3 regions of the Pseudoalteromonas sp. UBA6610 genome follow, and region 2 is predicted to be linked to each of the others. Evidence: predicted binding sites of a transcription regulator. Region 2 holds the regulator's gene; each other region holds the start of a gene.
What was found. The regulator sigma-54, encoded in region 2, starts transcription at its own class of promoters, with help from an activator protein. The targets are predictions, from matches to a motif close to GTTGGCACGNNNNTNGNNT.
Positions count from the first base shown of each region.

Region 1: B4F91_RS14630 (YggN family protein) is a predicted target of sigma-54. The motif match lies at 4,381-4,399, and genes of this name have one in related genera.
Region 3: B4F91_RS04540 (EF-hand domain-containing protein) is a predicted target of sigma-54. The motif match lies at 9,543-9,561, and genes of this name have one in related genera.

Region 1 covers NZ_DJHW01000110.1:754-6,519, forward strand. Annotated here, with positions in the region: gene B4F91_RS14615 (diacylglycerol/lipid kinase family protein) at 104-976, shown strand; gene B4F91_RS14620 (DMT family transporter) at 1,013-1,942, opposite strand; gene B4F91_RS14625 (PLP-dependent aminotransferase family protein) at 2,048-3,490, shown strand; gene B4F91_RS14630 (YggN family protein) at 3,549-4,343, opposite strand; gene B4F91_RS14635 (PA3496 family putative envelope integrity protein) at 4,724-4,909, shown strand; gene B4F91_RS14640 (glutathione peroxidase) at 5,021-5,512, opposite strand.
Region 2 covers NZ_DJHW01000097.1:10,660-23,532, forward strand. Annotated here, with positions in the region: gene B4F91_RS13095 (KpsF/GutQ family sugar-phosphate isomerase) at 1-963, shown strand, start outside; gene kdsC (3-deoxy-manno-octulosonate-8-phosphatase KdsC) at 964-1,515, shown strand; gene lptC (LPS export ABC transporter periplasmic protein LptC) at 1,512-2,066, shown strand; gene lptA (lipopolysaccharide transport periplasmic protein LptA) at 2,056-2,604, shown strand; gene lptB (LPS export ABC transporter ATP-binding protein) at 2,601-3,326, shown strand; gene B4F91_RS13120 (RNA polymerase factor sigma-54) at 3,396-4,895, shown strand; gene hpf (ribosome hibernation promoting factor) at 4,923-5,210, shown strand; gene B4F91_RS13130 (PTS sugar transporter subunit IIA) at 5,215-5,667, shown strand; gene rapZ (RNase adapter RapZ) at 5,687-6,532, shown strand; gene B4F91_RS13140 (HPr family phosphocarrier protein) at 6,573-6,845, shown strand; gene mgtE (magnesium transporter) at 7,105-8,463, shown strand; gene B4F91_RS13150 (zinc-dependent metalloprotease) at 8,510-10,939, opposite strand; gene B4F91_RS13155 (class 1 fructose-bisphosphatase) at 11,095-12,063, shown strand; gene rpmG (50S ribosomal protein L33) at 12,256-12,411, opposite strand; gene rpmB (50S ribosomal protein L28) at 12,423-12,659, opposite strand.
Region 3 covers NZ_DJHW01000030.1:41,389-54,261, forward strand. Annotated here, with positions in the region: gene B4F91_RS04495 (glycerophosphodiester phosphodiesterase family protein) at 1-1,011, shown strand, start outside; gene B4F91_RS04500 (dienelactone hydrolase family protein) at 1,089-1,823, shown strand; gene B4F91_RS04505 (LysR family transcriptional regulator) at 1,836-2,759, opposite strand; gene B4F91_RS04510 (type 1 glutamine amidotransferase domain-containing protein) at 2,924-3,607, shown strand; gene B4F91_RS04515 (rhomboid family intramembrane serine protease) at 3,712-4,293, shown strand; gene yghU (glutathione-dependent disulfide-bond oxidoreductase) at 4,384-5,223, shown strand; gene B4F91_RS04525 (putative bifunctional diguanylate cyclase/phosphodiesterase) at 5,370-7,310, shown strand; gene B4F91_RS04530 (MFS transporter) at 7,315-8,616, shown strand; gene B4F91_RS04535 (hypothetical protein) at 8,745-9,197, opposite strand; gene B4F91_RS04540 (EF-hand domain-containing protein) at 9,209-9,484, opposite strand; gene B4F91_RS04545 (PA4780 family RIO1-like protein kinase) at 9,739-10,593, shown strand; gene B4F91_RS04550 (response regulator) at 10,612-11,286, opposite strand; gene B4F91_RS04555 (ATP-binding protein) at 11,296-12,750, opposite strand.

The DNA of each region.
Region 1 (5,766 bases), on a different contig from region 2:
TTTAGTAAATTTTTACGCACTTTTATGATTAATTATTCAGATAAATTAATTTTAACTTAATTCTTATTTATGCTGGTGTACTGGCTAATAGGAGATAAATTACTTGCAGTTGTTAATAATAGTTAAACCGAGCGTAAAAAGTGTGGTGTTAGATCACCTCGATTGGCTTAAAAAAACATGCCAGAAGAAAAATATTCTCTATATTACGGTTAAAACGACAGGTAATTTTGAGTACGACTTAGCAAACGTTAAATTGAATGCACAAAAAAGCCAAATAGCAGTGGCTATTGGAGGCGATGGCACACTTAATTTGGCACTTAATGGCGTGATTAACAGTGCATGTAGTTTGGCAATATTACCTTGTGGTACGGGCAACGATTTTGCCCGTCGCTTTCATTGCTCAGCTAAACAGTGGCAAAACGCTATTTTTAATGCCCCCACACACTTAATTGATGTAGGTAAAATTAATACTCGTTACTTTATTAATGTGGCTGGTGTTGGTTTTGATGCTCATGTAATTAAGCAGTTGGGTCATTTACAAAGCATGTCAGCTTGGCGCTATAAGTGGACGAGTTTTAAATCGCTCTTTACTTACAAAGCAAGCACACTAAATGGAGCATTTTTAAATAAGCAATGTAGCTATCAAAATTTAATAACTGTATTTGCGAACTCTCAGTATTTTGGTGGCGGCATTAAAATAGCCCCTAGGGCTAAAATTGATGATGGACTGCTTGATTGCTACCAAATGCAAGCGGGTAGTCTTGTTGATCACTTATATAGCTTTATTAAATTAATTTTTAAGCGCCACCATACTTTAAAAAAGCTTACTTATAGCCAACTCAAACAGGCGCGTATTAATACTAGAGATTTATTAATTGAGGCCGATGGCGAGCTAGTAGGTGTTACGCCCGCGGTTATTGCTATTCATGAGCAGGCTATTAATTTCCATATACCAATAAAAAAGCGCCTACAGTAGGGTAGGCGCTTTTGTGTTAGTGCGTTAAAAACGCCTCTAACTGGGGACGGAGCCATTTTTAGCAACGCAGCGGCTTGCTAAAAAGGCGTTAATTCTTTTTGTGGGGGTAAGTACAATTGCATTACCCAGTAGTACTAAACTAAAGCCGGCAAAGGTGTTTGCATGCCATTCAAAGCCTTCAAAAAAGCTGCTTAATGCAACGGCCACTAACGGAAACAGCACTATGGCGTAGCTTGCTTTTTCGGGGCCAATGTTTTTTAACAAGGCAAAATAGCAGCCAAACGCAATCACAGTGCCAAAAACAGATAAATACAATAGTGACAACCAATAGCTGGTAGGGGCACTAAAACTGACCGTTATACCATTTATTAATACATAAACGGCTAAACCTACTGCGCTATATAACATGCCCCATGCGTTACCCTGCAGCACACCTATTTGACGATTAGAATTACGTACACTAATCATATTGCCCAATGAAGCCACAAAGGTACCCCCAAGGGCAAGTAGTAACCCGACCAACGCCCCATTACTCAAGTCGAATTGCTGTAAATGCGGCCAAAACAGACAAATAATACCCACCACGCCGATTAGCGCGCCGCAGTAAATACGTCTGGCAATGGGCTTTGCAAAAAATAAACGGGTGTTGACTATGTTCATTATTAGCAACATTGAAAATGCAATAGAGGCCATTGCCGATGAGAGGTAGTTTTGTGCCCAATACAAAAGCAAATAATTTAAGCCAAAGTTAGAAATGGCCAATAAAGCAAAAAAGCCATGATCGATTAACGAAAATCGCATATTAGGCTTTTTGTAGGCCACAAATAGCCACATACATGCAGCTGCTATGGCAAAGCGATAAAACAAAGAAAGCTCCACAGCAATATCGCCTAGCTGAAACGAAATCGCGAGCCACGTAGAGCCCCAAATTAACACTGTTGTGAGATATAGCGCTGCGCTTTTCATGGCAAACCTCTAAAAAACCGATTGAGTGGTTATTTTAGAGTCTATCTGTATACTTACCATATACAGAAAAGTATAAATGTAACCTATACAGATTTGAGGCGAGATATGCAGCCAGCTGCCAATAAGCAAAAAGCCGAGTTTTTATACCAACAAGTTATTGAGCTAATTAAAGACATGCAAGCACAAAAGGTATTACTACCTGGAGAAAAGCTTCCTTCGCTTCGTAAAATGGCCAGTAACTTAAATATTAGCATTCCGACGGTTAAGCAAGCGTATCAAGCGTTAGAAGATCAAGGGTTAGTAGAGGCACGTGAAAAATCGGGCTACTTTTTAACGGTGCTTAATACGGTTTACAGTTTGCCAAAGCGTGTAAAACTAAGCCGCGAGCCTGTCACTGTAAATAAACAAGCATTAATAGAGCAGGTATACAGCGCTATTCATCAACCTAATGTAATTGCCTTTGGTATTGCCAATCCCGTTGCTGCCGCGCCTACCGATAAAGCTTTAGCCCGTACCATGCGTCGGGTTATGACAATTGCTGGGGCGAGTGTTATTAATTATGGCCCTATTGATGGTTTTGCTGCGCTTAAAAAGCAATTAGTGCATAGATACTTAGGCTTTGGTATTGGTGTAAATATAGATGAACTGGTGATCACCAATGGCGCGCAAGAGGCGCTGGCTATCGCACTTAAGTGTGTTACTAAGCCCGGCGATGTGGTTGCAATTGAAACCCCCTGTTATCACGGCATTATTGAACTAATAGAGAGCTTAGGATTAAAGGCGCTTGAAATCCCGCTATGCCCCGACAATGGTATTTGGCTTAACGACCTAGCTCAAGCGCTCGAGCAACATGATATAAAAGCATGCTTGTTTTCGACCGCAATAAATAACCCGGTTGGCAGCTTTATGAGCGATGAAAGCCGCATGCAAATGGTGGACTTAATAGAGTCACATAATGTTGTTCTTATAGAAGATGATGTGTACGGTGATCTGCACTTTACTGCCAAGCGTGGCACGCCCGCTTTAGCGTATTCAAAAAAGGGGCTTGTGATCAGTTGCGCCTCGTTTTCAAAAACGGCTGCGCCAAGTTATCGAGTTGGTTGGTTAATAGCAGGCAAGTTTGCTGGACAAGCGCGCCGGCATAAGCGTGCATTAAGTTGCTCTGCCTCACTAATAAATCAGTGGACGCTTTCTGAGTTTATAGCCAGTGGTGAGTATGACCGTAATTTAAAAGTACTTAGGCAGCGCTTACGTAATAACAAAGAGCGCATGCGGTGGTGCTTATTAAACGCGATGCCTAACAATACACGTATTAGTGACCCTAAAGGTGGGTGTGTTATTTGGCTTGATTTAGGCCAAGGAGTAGACAGTCAAAAGTTATTTTTACTGGCGTTAGAAGCTGGTATTAGCATAACCCCCGGACTTATTTTTTCAGCAAGTAATAAGTATAAAAGCTGTATTAGGCTAAGTTACGGGGTGCAGTGGAGCGAAAAAATAGAGCAGGCTATTACCACGTTAGGTGCGTTGGCTCACACGCTAAAAGAATAAAAAAGCAGCACCTAATATACAAGTGCTGCTAAAGGGATGTTAAATACGGTGCGGTGTACTAATTTTGTTTAATGGTAAATAACTCGTAGCCTTTCAGCTGCGGTAACTGCGCTACTAATTGCTCTTCTTGCTGTGCTATGTTGGCAAAGCTGTCGCATAAAGAGTTGGCACGCTTTTCAAGCGCACTGGCATGCAGCTCTACTTTTTCTTCTATTTGCGCGCCCATATTTTCCATGCGTTGCTCAAATGCATCCATATCTCCACCCGAACCAAGCAGCTCAGAGCCTAAAGCAACTAAAATACTGCCCATTGATTGCATAACGGCAGACTCAACCACGGTTTCTATTTGCTCCTCAAATTGGTGTTCAAAGTTTTCACCAAATTGATTAAAGCTTTGTTGGCCCATTACAAACGTACCTTGTTGATAAAAGGTGTTTTCTACTTCAAGTCTTATATCGTCCATCAGGCCAGACAAGTCATCAAGGCCATCAATATTAAATGCGTTGGCTACTTCCTCTAATGCTACACCGGCTATTTTTACTCCGTCTAGGGCAATATTAGCGACCTCAGGTAGCTGCGTACGTAAGTTGTCAGAATACTGGGTAAGCGCTTGGCGTTGCTCGCTGTTAATGGATACTTGTTCGCCATTTATAGTTAAGTTGCCATTGCTGTTAAAGCGCATGAATTGATTAGATGCGGTAAAAATTTCTAATTCGCTAGGTTTAATGCGTACATCGTTTTTAAACTCTACATTGCACTGCTCATTGCTAAACGAAATACCCGCATTGCTATCGTTATGTGCCATTGCAGCGGGTGTACAAATTAAAGCGCTTACTAATAGTAAATTTTTCATGTTTATTCTCTAATAATTGTTGATGACAGCTAAGTATTAACAAGTTTGGTGCCATTATTTATTTTTATTTTAAAACAGTAGGTTATGAAAATTTGTGTGTTTGTAATGATTTTTAATTTTGATAAATAAACTACTTTTTAGTCAAAAACACTAAAAATAAATAAATGATAAATTTTATTTGTCGAAACGATAAAAAACTCTCACTTTCCACTTTCTTAATTTAGCGCTATTTATTCACAATATTGACATGAAGGCTATTTACGATAGTCACGTGGCTTTATTTTGGTGCTAATTTGTTCGTATCTTAGCGCTAAACATTTTTAATTTACCAAGTGCAGGAATAAACCTGAGTTGGTCTCAAACACTTTATGGAGTGGGTTGTGGGTAAGACATTTAGTTACGATGCGCTAGATGATGATTTTGTTGAAGACGAGTACGAAATGGTCGGGCGTAATCAGCATGACAAAAAAAAGCAAAAGGTGAAAAAGAAGTTGGAAGATTACCTTGAGCAAAAACGTTTGCGTAAAAACCTAGGTGAAGACGACTTAAACGATTACATAGACTAAATTGTGCTAGTTAAAATAATGCGCCTTTTTATTAGGGTTTGAATGTGCGTTTACGCATGTTTAAAGGCTAAACATTGGCAATAAAGAGGCTTTATGCCTCTTTATTACTTATTATGTACTTAATTTAGCGAGTGCTTGTTGAATAGTGGTTTCTAGCTTTTCTGGTTTTGTAAAAGGCGCATAGCGCTTGATAGGTGTGCCATCGGGCGCTATCAAAAACTTAGTGAAGTTCCACTTTATTTTGCGTGTTAAAAAGCCGGGTAAGGCCGATTTTAAATACCTAAATACAGGGTGGGCGTGACGACCGTTTACATCAACCTTAGCGGCCATTAAAAAGCTTACCCCGTAATTAATTAAACAGCCTTGTTGTATTTGCGTTGCGTCGCCTGGCTCTTGCTGACCAAATTGATTACATGGAAAACCAATAATAACCAATCCGCTTTTAGCGTACTTACTATGAAGAGTTTGTAGCGACTCGTACTGCTTAGTAAAACCACACTCACTTGCGGTATTAACAATAAGCACAACCTTGCCTTCAAAGTCGCTAAAGTTAATTGTTTTACCGTCTAACGCAGTAGCCGTTAATTGATGAAACTCATGCATGATGGATGCTTTTTTATTGTTGTTAGCTACATTCTACCCGCTGTAGCGCGTTACTAAAAGTATAAAATTTAGGCTTGTTAATACCGCCCTTAACTATGCGCTAATGGGTTGGCTGTTATTTAGGGCGTGTTGAACTTTGCGGATTGAAATTTGTTCAACCTAGGGGCGATCAAATCGCGGCGCGAGGTTTGTAACCTAGTGGCCTCGATAACTGCTCCTGCGTTATTCTAATGACTTACATCCATGTAAGAATA
Region 2 (12,873 bases):
CTAAATTTTATAGAGCAAGGTTTACGCGTATTAAACATTGAACGCCAAGCGCTTGCTGATATTACACAATATGTTGACGAAAACTTTCATAGTGCGTGTCAGCTCATGTTTGATTGCCAAGGTCGCATTATTGTTATTGGCATGGGTAAATCAGGCCATATTGGTAATAAAATTGCTGCTACCCTTGCAAGTACAGGCAGCCCTGCTTTTTTTGTTCACCCAGGCGAAGCAAGCCATGGTGATTTAGGCATGATAACCAAAAATGACGTGGTTATGCTTATATCAAACTCGGGCGAAACCAGCGAAGTACTTAATATTATTCCGGTGCTTAAACGCCTTGGCGCAAAAATAATATCGATGACAGGCAACCCGCTTTCTACTATGGCAACACTTGCTGATGTGCACGTATGTATAAAAGTAGAACAAGAAGCCTGTTTATTAGGTTTAGCGCCTACAGCAAGCACCACTGCCACTTTAGCGATGGGTGATGCAATGGCAGTTGCGCTTTTAGAAGCACGCGGCTTTACCGCCGATGACTTTGCACTCTCTCACCCTGGCGGCAGTTTAGGTAAGCGATTGTTGCTCACTTTAAAAGATGTAATGCACAGCGGCACAAACACCCCTATCATAGGTGTAACGCAAACAATTAAAGACGCGTTAATAGAAATGTCAGCCAAAGGGCTGGGCATGACCGCTATTGTAGATAACAATCAACAGCTTGCCGGCCTTTTTACCGACGGTGACTTACGCCGTATTTTAGAGCAAAGAGTTGATATACATAGCACCGCTATTAGCCAGGTTATGACTAAGTCGTGCACAACTGCCATGGCCGATATACTTGCAGCTGAAGCCCTAAACATAATGGAAAACAAACGTATTAATGGTTTAATTGTGGTCAATGATAAAAACCAGCCAATAGGCGCCTTAAATATGCAAGACCTCTTAAAAGCAGGAGTATTATAAATGCAATTTGAAGATCTCTATCAACCGCTAAGCGATGATGCCAAAGCACGCGCCAAAAAAGTAAAACTACTCATATGCGATATTGATGGTGTATTTTCTGATGGCCGAATTTACCTCGGTAACCAAGGCGAAGAATTAAAAGCATTTAATACAAAAGATGGTTTTGGCATTAAAGCGCTGATCAATAGCGGTTTTGAAGTTGCGGTCATTACGGGGCGTCACTCAAAGATAGTGCAAACTCGCATGAGCAGCTTAACCGTGCAGCACATTTATCAAGGCCAAGAAGACAAACTTATTGCTTATCAAGAACTCAAAAACACTTTAAAGTTAACTGATGAACAAATAGCCTACATTGGCGACGATGGCCCTGACATGCCAGTAATGGAGCGCGTTGGCTTTGCCGTTGCAGTAAACGATGCGCACCCGCTTATTAAGCGCTTATCGCATTACACTACGCAAATGCCTGGCGGCTTTGGCGCCGTTAGAGAGCTCACAGATTTACTTATGCTAGAGAACGGCATAGCGCTTACAACACAAGGCACCAGTTCATGAATGCAGCACGCGTTATACTCAGTGCGTTATTCATCGGCTGTATGGTTTGGCTTTGGTACCCTTATTTTACCCAAACCAATGTAGCGCCAGAGCAAGAACCTGAAGTAATTGCAAAGCCCGATTACACCGCTATAGAGCTTAAGCAAACAGCCTATGACGAGCAAGGCAAAATAAGCCATAAAGTCACTGCGGCTAAAATGGAGCTGTACCAACAGCTTGGTTTTACATTTTTTGAAAAACCTATTTTCACCTTGTATAACGAAAAGCAAACATGGCGAATAAATGCAGACGAAGCAACGCTTTACGAAGATAAACAACTTATTTTAGAAGGCAATGTGGTTGCTAAAAATTTAGTTGATAACGCCATGATAGATAACATCAATGCCGATAACATCGAAGTCGACATTAAAGCGCTAACAATGCGCTCTGAGCAGCCAGTGGTTGTCACTGGGCCTAATTTAAAAATTGTAGGTAAAGGCCTTGAAGCCGATTTAAAAACCGAAGTAATAAAACTAATTAACCATACGCGAACAATATATTATGACCAATAAACTCACTAAAATACTTATTATCCCATCGCTAATGCTTGCATTTAGCGCCTCTGCTGCTGAGCCTGCCGCTCAACCGCCAGCAAATCAAATTTCTATTAGTGCAGACCGTCAAGAAGGCCAACTTAAAGAAAACGTAGGTATTTTTGAAAAGAACGTCGAAATTGTGCATGGTAATCGCAAAATTACAGCCGACCGACTCGAAGTACATAAACGTGAAGACTTAGGGGATAACAAACAACTCCTTATTGCCACTGGCAGCCCAGCCTACTTCGAAGAAAAACAAGACGACGGTACCGTAATGAGTGCCAGCGCAAACGAAGTACGTTACGACGTAGCAAAGCGCTTTTTAACGCTTGTTGGCGATGCTGAAGTCGCACAAGCCGGTCAAAAAATTAATGCTAAAAGTATTACCTACGACATGCAGCAGCAGCTTATTAGCGCAGAAAAAGACGAAAACTCTACGGATCGTGTCCATACAATTTTAGTGCCTGTTGAAGCAAAAATTAAAGAAAAAACAGGTAACGAAGGTCAACCATGAGCACCTTAAAAGCAGAACTATTAGCAAAAAGCTATAAAGGCCGCCAAGTTGTAAAAAATGTAGGCCTTGAAGTGGAAGCCGGCAGCATTGTTGGCTTATTGGGCCCTAATGGCGCAGGTAAAACCACCACCTTTTACATGATTGTAGGGTTAGTACCTAGCGACAAAGGTAAAATTTCTATTGATGATAACGACATTACGTTATTACCTATGCACAGCCGCGCCCGCTTAGGCATTGGCTATTTGCCGCAAGAGTCATCAATATTTAGAAAGCTGACAGTTTATCAAAACTTAATGGCTATTTTAGAAACGCGTAAAGAGCTCAATAAAGCCGCACGAGAAGAAACGCTTAACAACTTACTTGATGAATTTAGTATTCAGCATATTCGCGATAGCCAAGGTATGGCGCTTTCTGGTGGTGAACGCCGCCGTGTAGAAATTGCCAGAGCACTGGCAGCAAACCCTAAATTTATTTTATTGGATGAGCCTTTTGCTGGTGTTGATCCGATTTCAGTGTTAGATATAAAGAAAATAATAGAGCATCTTAAAAACCGTGGCATTGGCGTATTAATTACCGATCACAATGTAAGAGAAACCCTTGATGTTTGTGAAAAAGCCTACATTGTTTCTCATGGGGAGCTAATTGCATCTGGCACCCCAGAACACGTATTAAATGACAAAACTGTACGCGATGTTTATTTAGGCGAGCAATTTAGGCTGTAACATTTAAGCCACACCTACAAGCATCTGCTAATATTAATTATAACAACATAAAAGGATTGTTAGAGATACATGAGGCAATCATTACAGCTGCGCATGGGCCAGCAACTTACAATGACTCCACAATTGCAACAAGCGATTCGCTTGCTGCAGCTCAGTACATTGGATCTCCAGCAAGAAATACAAGAAGCACTTGATAGCAACCCGCTATTAGAAGTAGAAGAGCAAGATTACACGGAAGAGTCGGCTGGAAAAAATGAACAAAAAGCAGATACGGATGATGTAACCGTAAGCGCATCGGCTGACGATACAACCAGCGAGTACGAGCAAGACAGTGGCGAAGCTTTAAATAAAGACACCGTTAGCGATGATATGGCAATGGATGTAACCTGGGATGAGTACATGAGCGCAGCCCCTGCTGCATCCTCAGGCCCAATGCCGGAAGATGAGTCTATTTATCAAGGTGCCTCTACTGAAACGCTACATGAGTATTTAATGTGGCAGCTTCAGCTTACTCCTTTTAGCCCAACTGACGAAGCCATTGCTATTGCCATTGTAGAAGCTGTAGATGACTCGGGTATTTTAACGCTAAGTTGCGAAGAAATTTTAGAGAGCTTTAACCAAGAAAACGATGACGAAGTTGAAGTTGAACTTGACGAAATAGAAGCCGTTTTAAAGCGTATTCAGTTATTTGACCCTGTAGGTATAGCCGCGCGCAGTTTACAAGAGTGCTTGTGTATTCAGCTAAACCAGTTTGATAAAGACACCCCTTTTATAGAACAAACTAAAATGATCTTAACCGATCACATTGATCTATTAGCGGCACGCGACTATCGTACATTAATGAAAAAGACTAAGCTTAAAGAAGACGAGCTTAAAGAGGTCATGACCCTAATACATACCCTCAACCCAAAACCAGCAGATACAATAGTAAGGGAAGAGTCTGAGTATGTAATACCGGATGTGTCGGTTAAAAAAATAAAAGGCCGCTGGGTGGTAGAGCTAAACCCAGATAGCATGCCAAAAATACGCGTAAATAGTCAGTACGCGGCTATGTCACGTACCGTAAAATCAAGTGGTGATAGCCAATTTATTCGCTCTCACTTACAAGAAGCTAAATGGTTTATAAAAAGCCTTGAAAGCAGAAACGACACGCTGCTTAAGGTAACTAACTGTATTGTAAAACAGCAACAGGCATTTTTTGAACATGGCCCCGAAGCCATGAAGCCAATGGTTTTAAACGATGTTGCTGAAATGGTAGAAATGCATGAATCGACAATTTCGCGTGTTACTACGCAAAAATATATGCATACGCCACGTGGTATTTTTGAGCTTAAGTATTTTTTCTCAAGCCACGTAAGCACTGAAAACGGCGGAGAGTGTTCATCAACCGCAATACGTGCCCTAATTAAAAAGCTAATTGCCGCGGAAAACTCAGCTAAACCATTGAGTGATAGTAAAATTGCGGATATATTGGCAGAGCAAGGAATTAAAGTAGCTAGACGCACAATAGCAAAATACCGTGAATCGCTAGCTATTCCACCGTCAAATCAGAGAAAGAGTTTGATATAAGACGTAAAAAACAAAGAGGAAATGCTTATGCAACTAAACCTAACTGGTCGTCACGTAGAAGTAACTGATTCACTTAGAGACTATGTAAATAATAAATTTGCAAAGCTAGAAAGGCACTCAGATCATATTAGCAATGTGCATGTCATTCTCGATGTAGAAAAACTCAACCAAAAAGCAGAAGCGACTATTCATGTAAGTGGCGCAGATTTATTTGCCTCAACAGAGCACCAAGATATGTATGCCGCTATAGACTCGTTGATTGACAAGCTCGATCGTCAAGTCATAAAACATAAAGAGAAGCTTGCTAGACACTAATATTATGAAATTAAGTACATTAGTATGCCAGGACTGCAGCAAAGCTGCGGTCCTTTTTAGTAGTAAAAAAAGAATTTTAGAGTTTATCAGTGAGCTTGCTCATGAAAAGCTCCCCTACTTACCACAACAAGATATTCTTAATGCGCTGGCAAGTAGAGAAAAGCTAGGCAGTACTGGTATTGGCCGGGGTATCGCCATTCCTCATGGCAGAATGGGTGGCGTAGAAGAGCCGCTGGCTTTAGTACTTGTTAGCGACACGCCTGTTAACTTTGACGCTATTGATAACTGCCCTGTTGATATTTTTGTTGCACTCATCGTACCAGATGGCGATAACCAACAGCACCTAAAGACTCTGGCAACCATAGCTGATAAACTGAGCAACAAAGAATTTTGTAAACAGCTGCGCAGTGCTAAAACCGATGCAGAGCTGTATCAAGTAATTGTTGATCAATCGTAGTAAATACTAAGGGCTATAAATGGAGTTAATTATCATAAGCGGCCGTTCTGGTTCAGGTAAGTCGGTTGCTTTACGCGTGGTTGAAGATTTAGGCTATTATTGCGTAGATAATATTCCGGTCAACTTACTGCCCTCTTTAGTGCGAAGTGTTTCAGATAACTATGACAAAATAGCCGTTAGTATAGATGTTCGTAATATCCCCAAAGAACAAGACGAATTTAACGATATTCTCGAGTACCTTCCTGACTTTGCTAAACCCACACTGTTTTATTTAGATAGTGATGATCAAACACTGATCAAACGTTTTTCAGAAACACGCAGATTACACCCTTTATCCATCGATTCGCTGCCGCTTGATTTAGCAATAAAAAAAGAAAAAGAACTGCTTGATGTACTCGTAACACGCGCTGACTTTATGCTTGATACCACCGATTTAAGTGTGCACCAATTAGCAGAGTCAATTCGCGAAAAAATACTGGGTAAAAAAGATAAGCAACTTATTGTAACGTTTGAATCGTTTGGCTTTAAACACGGCATACCTAAAGAAGCTGATTATGTTTTTGATGCTCGCTTTTTGCCAAACCCTCACTGGGAGCCTGAACTTAAACCGCTTACGGGCCTTGATCAACCAGTAAAAGATTTTTTGGCAAATCACAGCATAGTGCAAAAATTCACTTGGCAAATTCAAACCTTTGTACAAACTTGGTTGCCACACTTAGAGCGTAATAACCGTAGTTACCTCACTATTGCAATAGGCTGTACTGGTGGTCAACACCGCTCGGTTTATTTAGCGCAAGCCATTGGCGAGAGCTTTGCTATGACGCATCCGAATGTCAAAATTCGTCATCGTGAGCAAGAAAAGTAACCTTAAAATAATAACCTGTTCAGTTTAGGTATAGTAATTTATGCGCTGTGAAGACACATTTTTAATAAAAAATAAATTAGGCTTACACGCCAGAGCGGCAACGGTCCTTGCGCAATTAGCTGTGCAGTTTGATGCTAAAATCACCTTACACCAAGATGATAAAGAAGCCGCAGGCGACAGCGTATTAGCTTTAATGCTACTTGAAAGCAGTAAAGGTAAAGAAGTTAAAGTAGTCTGTGAAGGCCCTGATTCAGAGCAAGCTTTGCATGCGGTTGGGCAATTAATTGCACAACGATTTAACGAGCAAGAATAATTTAAAGCACCATAGCCTTATAAGTTAAAGACTTATCTGGCCAAATTATAAAGATTTAGTAAATTAGGGTATTCCGACTCGCCTAATTTAGTGCTTTAATTTAGGATAATAAAGCCATGCCCCTGCTAAATTTGGTTACTTAATTTTAAACACTAATTTAGTCCCAGCATTGGGTTTAGCACAAAAAATAAAGAAAATAACAGTGGGCAACTCCACTTACTAAACACCTTTCCATTACACAAAAATATTTAGGATGCCAATGCCAGAAGCGTTTGAACAAGACTATCCACTACAGCAACTAAAACAAGTGACTAAATCACTTAATAGTGGGCAATTTGTTCAAGTAAGACGCATGCTAGCAAAAACAGCACCTTGTGATACAGCACTGCTGCTTGAATCCTCTCCGCATAAAATTAGACGCATGCTTTGGCAACTGGTTGACCCAGATGTGCAAGGGGATGTGCTAGAAGAGCTCTCTGAAGATGTACGTTTAGGTATCATTGCACAAATGGAACCTGAGCATATTGCCGCGGCCACTGAAGATATGGGCCACGATGATTTAGGTGAAGTCCTACGTAGCCTACCTGACACCGTGTACAAAGATGTGGTTAGCGCTATGGATACGCAAGACCGCGAACGCGCTACACAAGCTTTATCTTACCAAGAGCGCTCAGCAGGCGCGCTAATGAACACCGATACGGTGACCATTCGCCCAGACGTTACTCTTGATGTTGTGCTGCGTTATATTAGGCTACGCGGTGAGCTGCCAGAGGGCACCGATGATTTATACGTTGTTGATAAACATAACTGTTTTTTAGGTGCATTATCACTTAGTACACTGTTAACTAATCCGCCTGAAAAAATTGTTCAAGATTTAATGGATGAAGACTGTGAGTCTATCCCTATTTCGATGGATGAAAGTGAAGTTGCTCAGTTATTTGAGCGCCATAACTGGATATCGGCCCCTGTAGTCGATGATAACGCCCACTTGCTTGGGCGTGTCACTATTGATGATATTGTTGATGTTATTCGTGAAGATGCAGAGCACAGCTTATTAAGCCTTGCCGGTCTTGATGATGAAGAAGACACCTTTGCACCTGTTTTAAAAAGCTCAAAAAAACGCTCAGTATGGCTTGGCGTTAACTTACTCACAGCCTTAGCAGCCGCCTTTGTGGCCAGCTTTTTTGAAAGCACCTTAGATATATTACCTATTTTAGCTGTACTCAATGGCATTGTGCCCTCAATGGGTGGTGTAGCAGGTAGCCAATCTTTAACTCTGGTTATTCGCGGTATTGCCGTGGGCCATATTAACCAAACTAACCAACGATTTTTAATGGCTAAAGAGCTGGCGATAGGCGCATTAAACGGGGTTATTTGGTCAATACTTATAGCCAGTGTAATTGCGCTTTGGCAATGGGATTTTATGCTTGGCGGCGTACTCGCATTTGCGATGTTTATGAACCTCGTAGTGGCTGGTGTTGCTGGCGCATGTATTCCTATTTTATTGAAAAAAATGAATATAGACCCTGCACTTGCCGGTAGTGTTGTACTTACAACAGTAACTGATATTGTCGGTATTTTTGCCTTTTTAGGCACCGCAACGTGGCTACTTATTTAGCAACCTGAGCTCAGGTTAAGTAGCCACTACACACTAAAACATATAATTAAATTGGTGAGCCCGGTGGCATTGGTAAACCACTGAAGTTTTCAGGCCACTTACCTACTTTTAAAAACTGTTTTATTTGCTCTGCTAAATACTGTTTAAACGCGCTTTCTCCTACACTGGTATTACTTAACATTGAGTTTTGATTGTACTCTTTACTTAATTTTACCAAGTAGAAACGTAGCTGCGCCTGCACCTCTGGGCTTACCTTGTCACTAGTGACTAAATCAGCCATATTTTTTGCAGTTAAAAACTGCACCCGCTGGGTGATTTTGCCTTTCATTGTATTAGGTGATGACACATTAAACACTTGGCTGTAAAGCTGCTCTAACAACTCATCTAAGCTGTAAAAATTATAATTACGTACTTGTTGTTGAGCTAAACGATTTAAACGCTGTGGGTTTAATAATAACGATAAACTATGCTGCGCAGCTACTTCTGGCAAGGCCATCGCATCAAGTGTTATACCCGTACGCCCTGTTATGCTTTCACGCGATTTAGACTCGCCATATGCTTTTGGCGGAATAAGCGCTAACACCGACTCAGGCAAAATTAAATTAGCCGGTTTTAATGTTGTTAAAATAGCACTAAGCGCCGCTTGCTGCTGCGCTTTTGCAACCACTTGTGCGCCCTTAGCAGGTGAGCCGTTACGTGTTTCGTATTCGTAGTTAACCCCCGCAATTAGCTTAACTGCAGCCTCTACTTGATAGCGATGAAATAAATAAAGCGGCACGAGTTTTTCTTCTAACTGCGAGAGTGCATCGCCCGTTTTAATGTTGTTAATGCCAAATTGCGAAAGCGCTTTTTTACGTACATCAAGCACTCTAAGTAACTCTTGCGCTGGGTTAGTACCGTTATCCCATAAGTGCGCTGTAGGGTGTGCCCCGCCCTTAGCGCGTGCGTCGCTATCAGATATAAACTCAAGGCCCTTCGTTTTGTTCTCTTTTAATATTGCTGCAAGCTCAGCGCTTTCATCTTGATTAGTGAAGTCGCTGTAACCATACTTAATAACTTGGGTATCCCATACGCCCATACCGCTTGCATAGCCGCGGGTTACATCAAGCTCGCCTTGCTCGTTAAAGCTAAGTAGTGGGTGTGGGTAATCCATAACCGACGCTCTATCCCCCACCGAGGCTGCAAAGTTATGTGCAATGCCCAGCGTATGGCCAATTTCGTGTGCACTTAACTGGCGAATCCTATCAAGTGCCATTGCCTGTAAATTTTTAGCCACCTCGTTACCTTTTAAATAAGGCGCTCCAAGGGATTCTGCAATTAAAATATCTTGGCGTACACGCAATGAACCAAGTGTTACATGCCCTTTGAGTATTTCCCCGGTACGAGGGTCTATAACAGAGCTTCCGTAAGACCATCCGCGTGTAGCACGATGCACCCACTGAATAACGTTATAGCGAATATCCATAGGATCAGCATTGCTCGGCAATACTTTAACTATAAATGCGTTTTTATAGCCTGCTGCGCTAAAGGCATCATTCCACCACTTACCGCCTTCAAGTAACGCGCTTTTAACCGGCTCAGGAACGCCAGGGTCTAGGTAATAAGTAATAGGCTCTACGGGTTCACTAATCGGTAAACTTGGATCTTTTTTAGCTAAGCGATGACGCGGTATATAGCGCACAAACATAGATTCACCAAGGGGGGCTGCGTAGTCTTTATGCTCAATGCTCCAATACCCTGATTGCGGGTCAAATTTGCGCGGCGTGTATTTATCATCAGGTAATTTAATAAGTGAGTGGTGCATATGTACAGTAAGTGCGTATGCATCGGCACTTACTTGGCGCACAAATTTACCTGGTTTAGTGCCCTTAAACGTTAATACTGCTTCAAGCTCGGTATTTTTTACAAACGCTTTTGAGCGATTCATATACACAGCGCTGCGTGCTTCATCAAGGCTAAAGCTGCCTTGCTTGCGCGCTGCAAGCGTACGGCTTACCCCGTGTACATCGCTTAATAAATAAGGTGTGTAATCAATCAGGAGCGTTTTTTCGCTTTGCGCTACCACTTTAAAGCCCGCTAAAATACTGGATGCAAAGGCCTCTTTAATACTTTGCTGCTCAGCTTTGTTAGTGGTATTAGCGCGATAATATGTATTTAGCGCACGCAACATTACTTTATCGCCAAAACGCTCAAACTGAACTAAATGCGTGTTACCAAGTTGGCCTCTATCTAAGCCTATATCGTTAGAGCCAACTCCATAGGGTAAGCTTTGCTGAAGCAAAAATTGCTGCTCTAATTTATCTACTTTTAAAAACACTTTGCCGTTTTGAGTATCGTAATAAAACGAAAAGTACCCAGGAAAGTGATTCATTTGCGCAGTAAATTCATCTATAGGCTTAATTGCTGCGTGCGCTTGGGTTATCATAGAGCACAGCACAGTAAAGAATATGTAACTTATTAGTGGTATTTTTTTCATAATCTTATCTTTGTTATTGGCGTTTTAAGTACGATTAGGTGGCACCATTATTACAGTGCTATTTAAACAATACAGGTATTTAAGACGAAATTCAGCGCACTAAGTTAATCTCTCTCACATTTAGATTAGCTAGTACACGTTATCAGGAAAATAGAATGCGTAGACTCCCACCAGTATTACTAGAAGACGGTTGTCCTAGAGAACTTTTATCGTTAATTAGAACCATTTTAGCAGCATGTAAAGAAATTTCGTTTCGTGTTGGCCAAGGTGCGCTTTCTGGCGTATTAGGCTCAACGCTTGATGAAAACATTCAAGGTGAAACCCAAAAAAAGCTCGATGTATTATCTAATCAGCTTTTAAAAGATATTTTACTGGAGTCTGGGTCAGTTAAAGCCATCGCCTCAGAAGAAGAAGATTACACTGTAGCTGGCAACCAAGACGCTAAATACATTGTGGCGTTTGACCCGCTTGATGGCTCATCAAATACCGATATTAACTCGCTAGTGGGTACTATATTTTCAATTATGGAAGCCCCTGAAGGCTCAGATGCCGCCGATCAAAGTATATTTATGCAGCCAGGCCACAAACAAGTTGCTGCAGGTTACGTGCTTTACGGCCCATCGACTATGCTTGCACTTACTACAGGTAAAGGCACACGCATGTTTACGCTAGATAAAACCCAAGGTAGCTTTTTACTAACACAAGACTTTGCCACTATCCCTGCTGATACAAACGAATTTGCTATTAATGCGTCAAACCAGCGTCATTGGCAGGGCGCAATGCAAAACTATATTAATGACTTACTCGCTGGCGATACCGGCCCACGTGCTAAAAACTTTAACATGCGCTGGATTGCCGCTATGGTTGGCGATGTGCACCGTGTACTTAGCCGTGGTGGTTTATTTACCTACCCAACCGACACCAAAGATGCAAATAAACCTAATAAGCTACGTTTACTGTACGAAGCCAACCCCATGGCTATGCTAGTTGAGCAAGCAGGTGGTATCGCCTCTACGGGTACTGAGCGTATTATGGATATTCAACCCGATGCAATCCACCAGCGTGTGGCGGTAATATTAGGCTCTAAAAACGAAGTAGAAACGTGCTTGGGATACCATAAGTAAACAAGTTGCTATTGCCGACACAGTAAGCTGTAAAAATAATGACCTTGTGGGTTTTACCAGCAAGGTTTTTTTATGCCTAAATTATATCTGTTGATTTAATAAAATATTTTAGGGGCTGTTTAATATTGATAAGTGCTAAAAACAAAAAACCCAGCATAAGCTGGGTTTTTACAATTCTGAAAGAAAACTAAATTACTTGATTTTAGCTTCTTTGAAAATCACATGTTTACGAGCCTTAGGATCGAACTTTTTGATTTCCATCTTTTCAGGCATGTTACGCTTGTTTTTGTCGGTAGTGTAGAAAAAACCAGTACCAGCAGTTGAAACTAAACGGATTTTATCGCGCATGATTCAGTTCCTTAAACTTTTTCGCCGCGAGCACGGATATCTGTAAGTACCGCGTCGATGCCTTTTTTATCGATAATACGCATACCTTTAGTAGTAGTGCGTAGTGTTACAAAACGTTTTTCACTTTCAACCCAAAAACGGTGTGTTTGTAGGTTAGGTAGGAAACGACGTCTAGTCGCGTTTCTCGCGTGTGAACGGTGATTACCAACCGTTGGACGCTTACCTGTAACTTGACATACTTTAGACATGTCTATATATCTCCAATAACTTCGCTCGAGCTTAATTTAACCTAAGGCCATGTATTTGTGCCCTAGATAAATCGAAGGGCGCTCTTTATACAGCTTTTACAGGCAAAGATCAAATACTGATCTATCCAACCAGCTCATATGTAAATTTGATAGCGGCTAATTATAAAGATCGAATGCCCTTAGGGAAAGTAAAAACTGCATTTAAATTAAACTA
Region 3 (12,873 bases), on a different contig from region 2:
ACCAAGGAGTCTTATATAGCTGCGGCGCGTATGGGTGCAGGTATTGTCGAGTGCGATGTAACCTTTACCAGCGACAAAGAGCTCGTGTGTCGCCACTCTCAGTGCGATTTGCACACCACCACCAATATATTAGCCATTCCTGAACTTGCCGCTAAATGCAGTGTGCCTTTTACTCCAGCTAACGCAGCAAGTGGCACGCCTGCCACCGCTAAATGCTGTACAAGCGATATCAGCCTGAGCGAATTTTTAACGCTTGAAGGTAAAATGGATGGCGCCAACACCCAAGCCACTACTGTTGGTGAATATATGCAGGGCACGCCCAACTGGCGCACCGATTTATACGCCACTAATGGAACGTTAGTAACTCATAAACAAAGTATTGAGTTATTTAAAAGCTTGGGTGTAAAAATGACCCCAGAGCTAAAATCGCCGCAAGTTAGCATGCCTTTTGAGGGAATGACACAACAGCAATACGCGCAAAAAATGCTTGATGAATACACGCAATTGGACGTACCAAGCAGTGATGTGTACCCGCAATCGTTTAATCTCGATGATGTGAAATATTGGATAAATAACAACCCCGACTTTGCAAATCAAAGCGTATATTTAGATGGCCGTGACAGCGAAGCGGGCTTTGATCCAAGTAACCCTGAAACGTGGCAACCAAGTATGGAAGAGTTAGTAGCCGATGGCGTTAAAATATTAGCGCCCCCTATTTGGATGATGCTCACCATAGACAACGAAAGTAATATTGTCCCCTCACAATACGCCATTGACGCAAAAGCTGCAGGGCTTGAACTGATAGCATGGAGCCTTGAGCGCTCGGGGCCTCTTAACGAGGGCGGTGGCTACTACTATCAATCAATCGCCGATGTTATCGATAACGATGGCGACATGATGACGGTGGTTGATGTACTCGCGCAGGATGTTGGGGTTATGGGTATATTTTCGGATTGGCCCGCGACCGTAAGCTACTACGCAAGTTGTAATAAAATGCCTGCAAGCATTTAAAAAACCAGTATCAGTGGTCGTTTATTTTTTTGCGCTCAGTTACCATAACTTTATTAATTATTTAACTGAGCGCTTTTATGATAATCCAACACCATAATACCGACCTAGCCACCCCAACAGGCTTAATGCGTACTACCGTTTACCGCCCACAAGCAGCTGGCCAATACCCAAGTATTATTTTTTACTCGGAGATTTTTCAGCAAACCGCGCCTATTGCGCGCAGCGCTGCTATTTTAGCAAGCCACGGCTTTGTTGTGTTAGTGCCTGAGGTATTTCATGAGCTAAACCCGATTGGTACTGTACTTGCGTATGATGACGCGGGTAAAGATAAAGGCAATGCCGATAAATGGCAAAAGCCACTTGAGCACCACGACAGCGACACACATGCACTCATCGACTTTGTACAAAGCCAAGATTACTGCACTGGCACAGTAGGCGCCATGGGTGTGTGCATTGGTGGGCATTTAGCTTACAGAGCCGCATTAAACCCACACATAAAAGCCGCATTTTGTTTATACGCCACCGATATTCATAGTGATACCTTAACGGCTAATGCAGGTAACAATTCGTTTGAACGCATGGCTGATATTCAAGGTGAAATACACTTTATTTGGGGTAAGCAAGACCCACATGTACCGCAACAAGGCCGAAGTAAAATTTACCAGCAATGTGTAGCCACGGGTATTAACTATCACTGGCAAGAAGTAAACGCACAGCATGCGTTTATGCGTGATGAGGGCGAGCGTTACGATGCCGCGCTTGCAATTACTATGTACCAACAAGCGGTTGCATTATTTAATCGTACTTTGTAATTAAGTGCGGTTTTACGTGCTTTTTAGCATGCCCAGTGCAGTATGCTGTTTAACAAAATAGGCTTTTAAATAATCAATAAACAACCTGAGCTTTTTGGAGCCTGCCGCCCCAGGTGGAAACACGCCATAAAGCTCAATATCTTTTGTTTTATAATCATCGAGTATTATTTCTAACAGCCCTGCTTGCACTTTAGGCCACGCATCATACAACGGAATGCGCCCAAGCCCGTGCCCTGCCTCTACAAACGCGGTACGCGCTGCGGCATTATTGGTGCTTATGCCGCCTTGTAGTATTACATCGTATTTTTTGCCCTCTTTGCTAAGGGTTAATGTTTTACTGCTAAGTTGGTACACCACCCATTTATGTAAGGCTAATTCAGCTGGCGTTTTAGGTTTGCCAAAGTGTTCAAAATACTCAGCTGAGCCACAAATACAGGTACTCATGGTGGTTAGTTTAGTGGCTTGTAAGTTTGAGTCACTTAAAGCGACCCCACGAATAGCAATATCAAAGCCGTTTTTTATAATATCAACCACATCATCGGTTAGTTGCAGGTCTATTTCAATTTTGGGGTATTGGCGTTTAAACGTATTAATTGCCGGCACAATTAGTTGCATGCCTACATTAACGGGGCAGCTAATTTTTAATACTCCTTGTGGCTCACTTTTAATGTTTTCTATTTGCTGATTAGCTGCGTTTGCTTGTTCTGTGATCACTCTACAGCGCTCATAATACGCAATGCCCGCCTCAGTTAGCGCCATAGTGCGGGTTGAGCGATTTAGCAGCGTAACTTCTAATTGCGTTTCTAATTTTTTAAGGTGATAACTTACCACCGCACGCGTTAACCCCAACTGCTTTGCAGCCGCGGTTAAACTGCCCTGCTCGACAATTTGCGCAAATACCACCATGCTTTTAAGTTGCTCAAACGACACTTTCATCACAAACCCACCAATGATTATTCAACCCAATAATTGTATCAATAATTAAACCAATAAAGTTAAATTTATCATCGTTGTTTAAATCCTTTTAAGTGCATATAGTTATTACAGCACCTTGGTTAACACCAAGCTTTAATTTACTCACTAATCGAAGGAATATTGTTATGGCTAAAAAAATACTTATGGTACTTACCTCACATTCAGAGCTTGGCAACACAGGCGAAAAAACAGGTTTTTGGGTAGAAGAATTTGCAGCACCTTACTATGCATTTGTTGATGCTGGTGCAGAGGTAACACTTGCTTCCCCTGCAGGTGGCCAACCGCCAATTGACCCAACCAGCACGCTTTCTGACTTTGAAACCGATGCAACAAAGCGCTATGACAACGACAGCGCAGCACAAACACTTATGGCAAACACCAAAAAGTTAAGTGAAGTAAACGCCAGCGACTTTGACGCGGTATTTTACCCTGGCGGCCACGGCCCACTATGGGATTTAGTAGATAACAGCGATTCAATCTCACTTATTGAAAAGTTTGTAAAAGAGCAAAAGCCTGTAGCGGCTGTTTGCCACGCAAGTGCAGCCTTTTTAAATGTTAAAGATGCAGATGGCAATGCGCTGGTAGCTGGTAAAAAAGTAACAGGCTTTACTAACTCAGAAGAAGCCGCCGTGCAATTAACAGACGTAGTGCCATTTTTAGTTGAAGATGAACTCATTAAAAAAGGCGGCGATTATCAAAAAACCGACGACTGGGGCGTATTAGCGCTCGAAGATGGTTTAGTGATTACAGGCCAAAACCCAGCAAGTTCAGAGCTTGCTGCGAAAAAACTATTAACTAAACTAGGTTAAAATAACCCCTGTGCGCGGCGTATAACGCCGCGCTTATTAAATCGCTTTTAATAGCGAAAACATACTCCTATACTGGTACAAAACAATCCTACTAAAGCGTTTATATGCCAACTACCCCATCATCATCTTCACTAATAACCAGTACGCGATTTGCAATATTTAGCGTAGTTTTTATATGCCTAATACTACAAGTGATCAATAGTTTACCTGGCATTACGCTTAATGGTTTAGGTATTTACCCTCGCAGCGTTCAAGGGTTAATCGGCATTTTATGCGCCCCATTTTTACATGGCAGCTGGTGGCACTTTGCTAGCAACATGTTGCCTTTTGCTGTACTTAGCTGGCTAATTTGCCAATACAGTGTAAGACGCTTTTATACCGTGTTTGTATTTACAGCGTTAATTGGCGGGCTATTAGTGTGGGCCTTTGGTCGAAGTAGTTTTCATGTTGGGTTAAGCGGCGTTATTTATGGTTTATGGGGATTTATACTGTGCTATGGCGTGGTTAGGCGCTCGTTTAAGTCTATTGTTATTGCCCTAGTAGTGGCAGTGCTTTACAGCGGATTTATTTGGGGCGTGCTACCACAACGCTTTCATGTCTCGTTCGAAAGTCACCTTTTTGGTGCGTTAAGTGGTTTCTTTTTAGGGTATAAACTTGCCAAAGCAGATAAATTAAAAGCACGATAATTTTTTCATTGCCTTTAATTAATTTTTTACGCCCCCAGCTTGTTATCTATGAGTATATAAATTAATTACATTTTTAAATTGAGGTTATTTATGAGTAATGAACACGAATACACGCCGCCTAAAGTTTGGACGTGGGACAGCGAAAGTGGTGGTAAATTTGCTAATATTAACCGCCCTATTGCCGGCGCCACTCATGACAAAACCTTAGACATTGGCAAGCATGCGTTTCAACTTTATTCATTAGCCACGCCTAATGGCCAAAAAGCGACCATTATGTTTGAAGAGTTATTAGAGCTTGGCCTAACCGATGCCGACTACGATGCCTATTTAATTAACATTGGCGAAGGCGACCAATTTGGCTCAGACTTTGTTGATATTAATCCAAACTCTAAAATTCCTGCGCTAATGGATCACTCTACCACGCCACCAACACGCATTTTTGAGTCGGGTTCAATTTTACAATACTTGGCAGAAAAATTTGATGTGCTAATCCCAAAAGATTTTAAAGCCAAGACCGAGTGCCGTAATTGGCTATTTTGGCAAATGGGTTCAGCGCCTTATTTAGGTGGCGGATTTGGTCATTTTTATAGCTACGCACCAACAAAAATGCAATACCCAATAGACCGTTTTACTATGGAAACTAAACGCCAGCTCGATGTATTAAATCGCCACTTAAGTGAAAACGAATACATGGCGGGTAGTGAATATTCTATTGCCGACATTGCCATTTGGCCTTGGTATGGCTCGTTGGTGCTTGGAAAATTATACGACGCCGCTGAGTTTTTAGATGTTGCCTCTTACACTCATGTAATGCGCTGGGCAGAGCAAATAGCAAAGCGTCCCGCTGTTAAACGTGGTCAACGTGTTAATCGCACCTGGGGCCCTGAAGAAGAGCAACTTAGCGAACGACATAACGCCAGCGACTTTTAATCTAATAGCCCATAACAAGACATTGTGTTATGGGCATTTTTTTATTTAAAATCTGCATTTTCCCTGTCATTAAACTATATTTATTATTGTGTTTTTATAAAATGTAACCTGCTTTACCCGCATTACTTTTCATAAGGCTTTAATGAGTGCAATATAAAAATTTAAATAGTGATGAACGCAGAGAAGCCGTAAAACTTTTATATTCTAATGCTTTATCTGGCATTGGTGTTTCGGCGTTAGTTAGTTTTGTACTTGTATTTGCATTTGACCTAACGGATGAGAGAACAAATCAAGAAAAAATAATTTGGCTTTTTTTTATGCTGGTTGTTTTGGCAGCAAGGCTAATGGATGTTATTTACTTTAACTACACCAAAGAAGTTAACCAGCCTTTTAATGCAAATAGCTTTTTAAAACGCTTTTCGGTGGGCTGTATAGCAACCGCGATTTCGTGGTCATGTTACGCACTGTGGTTTCATAAAAGCTCATCCACCGTTGAAATTACCACCACAATAGCTATTTTGTCGGCATTTGCTGGTGGCTCAGCCAATTTGCTCTCGGGTAGTCGCTTTACCTCGGTGTGTTACAGCATTATTTTATTAATGCCTTACTCTATAGTACTAACCTTATCTGATGACTATTACCACTATGTATTAGGCTTTTTGGGCATTACTTTTTCGGCAATTATGGTCGCCTCTTCTTATAAGTCGGCCACATTTACCCAAACAGCCATAAAATTACGAAATCAAAACCGCGAACTACTTAACGAAATGGAAAGCAAAGTAGAAACACGCACAGAAGAAATTTACCGTTTATCAAACACTGACCCACTAACAAGTTTATTAAACCGTACCGCTTTTTTAAAAGTGGCAAATAAACAGCTGGCAGATCACCCCGAGGAAAAACTCGCTTTACTGTTTGTAGACTTAGATGGCTTTAAGCAAATTAATGACTCTATGGGTCATAAAGTTGGCGACCAAGTACTTAAAGAAATAGCCGAGCGACTCACTAACGTTTGCACCCGGCACTTATACAAATGCCGCTGGGGCGGAGATGAATTTTTAATTTTAACAACCTATGAGGATGAACAAGACTTATTTGATTTTGCCAAAAAGGTTATTAAAAGCATTCGTGCCGAGCATGAACGATATAAATACCAAAGCTGGGTATCTGCCACTATTGGCATAGCGTTATTTCCTGAGCATGAGGGCGATTTAAGCGCGTTAATTCGTTCAGCAGATTTAGCTATGTACCATCAAAAACGTATTGCCAAAGGCTGCGTAAATATTTACAACAACGACTTAAAGCGCCAACAAGAGCGCGAACAATTGCTCAGTAAACGCTTGGCAAGTGCAATAAAGGACAACGGCTTGCGGTTAGTGTTTCAGCCTATTGTGGATAGCCAAACAGCGAAGGTGACCTCGTTTGAGTCACTTTTACGCTGGCAATTAAATGACGAAGCGATATTTCCTGATGAATTTATTGCCATTGCCGAGCAATACAACCTCATAACCGAACTTGGCTTATGGGTGATTGAGCAAGCGTGTGTGCAAGCTTGCACGTTTAAAAACGTACAACCCCCTATTGCTGTTAGCGTTAATGTATCTGTAATACAACTTCAAGACCCTGATTTTGTCACTAAGGTTGTAAATATCGTTGATCAATACGGTGTAAAGCCAGAAAACCTGCACCTTGAAATCACTGAATCTGTGTTTGCTGAGGATAAGCTCACCTTTTTAGCAGCAGTAAAAGAACTGCAAAAACAAGGATTTTGTATTTCTATTGACGACTTTGGTACTGGGTACTCTTCCTTGTCGAGCATGTTAGATATTGGTGTAGACATAGTAAAAATAGATAAAAGTTTCATTCAAAACATGGATAAGCGAGGCTTAAGTATAATTCATGCGATTGTGCAAATGGCCTCAACACTTGATTTTATAGTAGTTGCAGAAGGTGTAGAAACCCTAGAGCAAGCCAACATGTTAAAAGAAATTGGCGTGTCTCACCTACAAGGTTATTACTTTTCTAAACCTATGGAACAACACTTTGTAGATTCGTACCTCAAAGAGCAAAACAAATTGTGTAGCTAGCAGTATGAAAAAACTCACTAAAGAGCAAGTCTATAAACGCCTTAACAACGATGAAGACGCACGCGCTTGTAAAGACATAAACGAAGATGAATGCAAAGAAGTGGCCGGTAACTTTATTCTTTTATTAACAAGTCAGCTTTTTAGTAAGTTTGCCGATGCCCTCCTCAACCCTAAAGTCACTCTGCCTTGGTTAATGCAAAGCTTAAACGTGCCAAGCGCGTTTATAGCGTGGCTGGTGCCTATAAGAGAATCTGGCTCTTTATTACCACAATTAGCGATAGCCAATATTATCCGTAAAATCTCTGTAAGAAAGTGGGTATGGGTTTGCGGTGCATTTGCCCAAGCTTTATGTATTGGCGCTATGGTTGGTGTTTCATTTGTGTTAGAAGGCGCTCAGGCTGGCTATGCAATTTTAGCTCTGCTGGTGCTCTTTAGCCTCGCCCGCGGGTTTAATTCTATTGCTGCTAAAGATGTCTTAGGTAAAGTTATTCCTAAAAAAAAGCGGGGCAATATAAGTGGCCTGGCGGCAAGTATAGCTGGCTTTGCAACACTCACCTTTGGTTTAATGATGTGGTTTTTTTCGGGGCAAAAAGAGCAAAATACGGTATTAATTGCGCTGTGTTTAGGCGCCGTTTTGTGGGTTATTGCTGCACTTTTTTATAGCCGCATAAACGAATACAAAGGGGCGACACAAGGCGGTAAAAATGGCTTTTTAAATGCGCTAAGTAAATTAAAGCTGCTTTATCAAGATAAACAATTTGCACACTTTGTAATTACCCGCGCCTTTTTACTTTGCTCAGCCCTAAGCGCGCCTTTTTATATTATTTTAGCAAGCTCTCAGCAGTTTGAATTTTCATTATTGGCAGTATTTTTAGCCGTGTCTGGCTTAGCAAGTTTAATTTCTGGGCCAATATGGGGAAGACTCAGCGATTTTTCTAGCCAAAAGGTGCTTGTATTAAGTGCGTTGCTTGTCACCATAAACGGCGTGAGCGTGTTTGTAATAGCCACATGGTATAGCCAGCTGTTTGAATATGCTTGGGTAATACCTGGTTTTTATTTTTTGCTTTGCATTGCTCATCAAGGCGTACGGCTCGGGCGTAAAACCTATTTAGTAGATATGGCACAAGGCAATAAACGCACTGATTACGTGTCGGTTAGTAATACTGTAATAGGCATTTTGCTTTTAATGTTAGGCAGTATAGGGCTTTTAGAAGCATTTTTATCAACCGCACAGCTTATTTTGTTGTATAGCCTGCTCGGTTTGTTAGGTGCTATTAGCGCGATTTTTTTGCCTCAAGCGGAGTAATACCAATGCGCAATAATACGTGATCAATTAAGCGAATTGGTAAATTAAAAAAGCCCAACAAAATAATTGCCGAGCTTTGGACTTAAGACCTAAGGATAAACAGTCAGCTTTACCTCAAGTTATAACACCTAAGCAGTTACATTCAGCAATGAATCGCCTTCACTTAAACCAAATTTTTCTTGTACTGAAGACAAGATAGACTCTTTATCTTCATCAGATAGCTGGCTTGAATACTCAGTTAATAACTCATCTAAGTAGCTAACCACTTCGTCAGTATCAACAGATTCTAGAGAGTTTTGCGGCGGCGGTGGCGGGCGCTGCCCTTCAGGGCGTCCTGCATCGCCAATACTTTTAGCGTCAAAATCAAGTTCGCTCATTAAATCAGCCAACTCTTTTGTCGGCGAGATCCCCTGCTCTTCAAATGCAGCTTGAATACTTTGCGCATCTTCCGTGCTTAGGTTTTGTGCATCAAATTCTGCAAGTGTTTCTTTAACAAACTCAGTTTGCTCTGAAGTTAAAGCGCTTACTTGGCTAGATTGTTGAGTCATAAAACTCGCTGAACTACCAATACTGTTGATCATATTTTTCTCCCTTAACGTGAGCGGCGTGGTGGCTTGTGTTCACTTAATTCTTGTTCGCTAATTTCGCCATTCCCATCGGCATCTATTTCGTCAAAAATAGTTTGCGCATCGCCTTGCGGTGGTGCACTTTCGCTAAATTCTGCAAGGCTAATCACACCGTCACCATCTGCATCTATGCTTGAAAAGTCAGGTTTAGGTGGTGGGTTATCACCTCCTCTGGCTGCAACATTGGCTGAAAAAGCCATTGATAATAATGCAGCAACAGCAAAAGTAGAAAAATGCTTCATCGTGGTCACCTTGGGTTAAATATTAATAAAGGGTATGAATATAAAGTACGCTTAAAAAACGCAAACATTGTGCAAACAATAAGGAAATAAAAATAAATCCGATTTTTATCATGTTATTTTTACCTTATTCGGTATTTCGGTTATTGTGATAACTAATTACTTAAAACCACTTTCAACACCTGTTTTGAGAGCTAACATACTAAGGACTTATTAACATACATGTTTAATCTTCCAATTTTTCTAGTTGTATCGCAGTGAAAATACCTAAACGCCTCCAGCCACTCGTTGATGATGGCCTAATTGATGAAGTGATAAGCCGCTTAATGAGCGGTAAAGAAGCGGATGTATTTGTGGTACGCAGCGGTGGCGAAATTCGCTGTGCTAAAGTCTACAAAGATGCCGTTAAACGCAGCTTTAAAAAGGCAGCTCAGTACCAAGAAGGCCGAAAAGTAAGAGGCGGACGCCAAGCCCGCGCCATGTGTAAACGCTCTAGTTATGGGCGGCAACTAGAAGAAGAAATTTGGCAAAATGCAGAAGTAGACGCGCTTTCACGTTTATCACGCGCTGGCGTCAGAGTTCCTGATACTTATTACTGTATTGATGGTGTGTTGTTAATGGAGCTTGTGTGCGATGAAGACGGAGATGTTGCTCCACAGTTAGGGCATGTGACCCTTACACAGCAAGACGCTATTGAGCAGTACAGTATGATGGTTCATTATATTAAATTAATGCTGTGCGCTGGTATTATCCACGGTGACTTATCAGAATTTAACGTACTTGTTGATAGTAAAGGGCCTGTAATTATTGACCTTCCACAAGCTGTAAACGCCGCAGCCAATAACAGTGCGCAAGCAATGTTTACGCGCGATGTAAACAACATACGTCGTTATTATGCGCAGTTTGCACCTAGCCTATTAAACACTCATTACGCTAAAGAAATGTGGGCACTGTTTGAAGAGGCCAGCTTAACGCCAAACACTGTGCTCAGTGGAGAATTTGAAGACAGTAACGAATCTGCAGACGTAGATGCGGTACTCGATGAAATACAAGCGGCCGAATACGAAGAGTTCGACCGTTTAGAGCGTATTAAAAACGCTGACGATGAGTAAAACTGCGCTCACGTTTAGCTATTGAGGGTGAACAAACCGATAGCCCACACCGTAAACCGACTGAATAACGCTGTCGGTTTGCGTTACTTCATCCAGCTTTTTACGTAACTTTTTTATGTGGCTGTCTATAGTACGGTGGCTAACTATACGTTGGTCTGCGTACATGGTGTCCATTAAGCTATCGCGTGAATAGATTCTGTTAGGGTTTGAATACAAAGGCTTAAATAGCTGAAATTCAAAATTAGTAAGTTCTATACTGCTATTTTTATAATTTACACTGTAAGTACTTTCATCCAGTGTCATGGCATTATTTACCGGCTCTTTTGTGGTATTCACACGCCTTAAAATTGCTTTTACACGCGCCACCAGCTCAGCATAACTAAACGGTTTGCAAATGTAGTCATCGGCGCCTAGTTCAAGTCCGAGTAACCGGTCAATCTCCTCCACCTTTGCCGAAACCATAATAATGGGCACATTAGAAAACTTTCTTATCGCTTTGCACAGCTCTATACCGCTTTGCCCTGGCAACATAATATCTAATAAAATAACACTTGGCTTATTACTTTCAAGCCAGCTAAGTACTTCATCACCATGATGAATAAGGTGCGTTTGATAATGATGACTTGTTAAAAAGTCGCTCATTAAATTGGCAAGTTTTATTTCATCTTCAACAATGAGTATTTGCTCACTCATATTTATCCTCTACTGAACTAATAAGGGTAATTTAATAACAATGCCAAGCCCGCCAATACTGGCTTTTTCGGCTGATATTTCGCCATTATGACCTTTAACAATATGCTGACAAATAGACAAACCTAAACCAGAGCCACCCTCTTGGCGATTGCGAGAGCTGTCTACACGGTATAAATATTCAAACAAGTGCAATAAATGCGTTTGCTCAACGCCTATCCCGTTGTCCTCTATTATAAGCTCTAAATAGGCTTGGCCTTTAATATTTACGTTATTGGCACTTAAAGAAATAGTTGAGCACTGGGCGTAATGCACCGCATTCATTAATATATTATCTAGCAATTGCAGTATACGTGTTTTATCTGCGTTTACTGTGGTGTTGTTAGCACTATTAAGAAGGTAAAAATTAATAGCGTGCTGCTCAAAAATAACGTGATACTTTTGCTCTATGGAGTTAAGTAAAAAGCCTACATCGGTAGGTTGCATGGTGTAATGCATGCCGCCTAGTTCTGCGCTGTTTAACATGTGTAGGTCGTCAATCAAGCGCTTTAAATGCAGCGCTTCATCGTTAGCAGAACTAATATTTTTATTGTTTGGTTCACGTATCCCAAGCAACATAGCTTCGAGCTCACCGAGTAAAATGCTCATGGGCGTTCTTAGTTCATGAGAAATATTAGCTAACCAGCGTTTACGTACTTGCTCATCTTTAGCGAGCGTAAAGGCCAAGGTATTAAAATCTTCACTAAGCTGGCCCAGCTCGTCTTTTCTATCTAATAAAAGTTTGGTGCTGTACTGCCCTTTGGTTAGCTTATGCATACCACTGGCAATTTGCTTTACAGGGCCAACTAAATGCCTTGCCAGTAAAAAAGACAACAGTAAGGTAAGTAGCCCTGCGGTTAACGCAATAAGCCATAAATAGTTAGTTTGTTGCTTTAAAAAATCCAGCTCGTACCCATCTGCTAGGCTTTTTCTTTTTGAAACAGCAAGGTAAGCAATTGTTTTACCTTCAAGCTCTATGGGCGTTTTAATGTACTTTAAATCCTCAAATAATTTACCAAAAATACGCTGCTGGTTTTCATCCAGTAGTGCATAGTGCGCGGCATGCTCGGGCGGTGGGCGTCGATCTTGTTGCGCCATATGCTGTGGGGGTCTGGGTCTGCGTTCACCGCGAATTTCTGGGCGCTGTGGCATATCGCGTAAACTAGGTAAAAACTGGCTTGATTGCAATTGCGATTCAACCAACCTTAAAAAGCGCTGATCGTTACCTATAATTTTATCCCACGAGGGAGTTTGCGCGTATTTATTAGCCAGCTGTACCGCTAATGGCTCTAATGCTTTTACTTCTTTGGCGTTTACAAAATCAATAATACCTTGGCCAATACTGTACTGAATAAGCACAACAAGCCCCGCAATAATGCTAAAGGTGAAGCTAAATAATATTAAAAAAAGTTTGTTATGAATTTTCATTTATTTTTTATAAACCTGACTCTAAAAGCATTTGAGCTGTTATTTATTGCGTATTTTTTACTGCTAAAACGTATTATTAAAGGCTCTAAGCACTTTAAAGAATAGTCTGTAATACCAATTGTA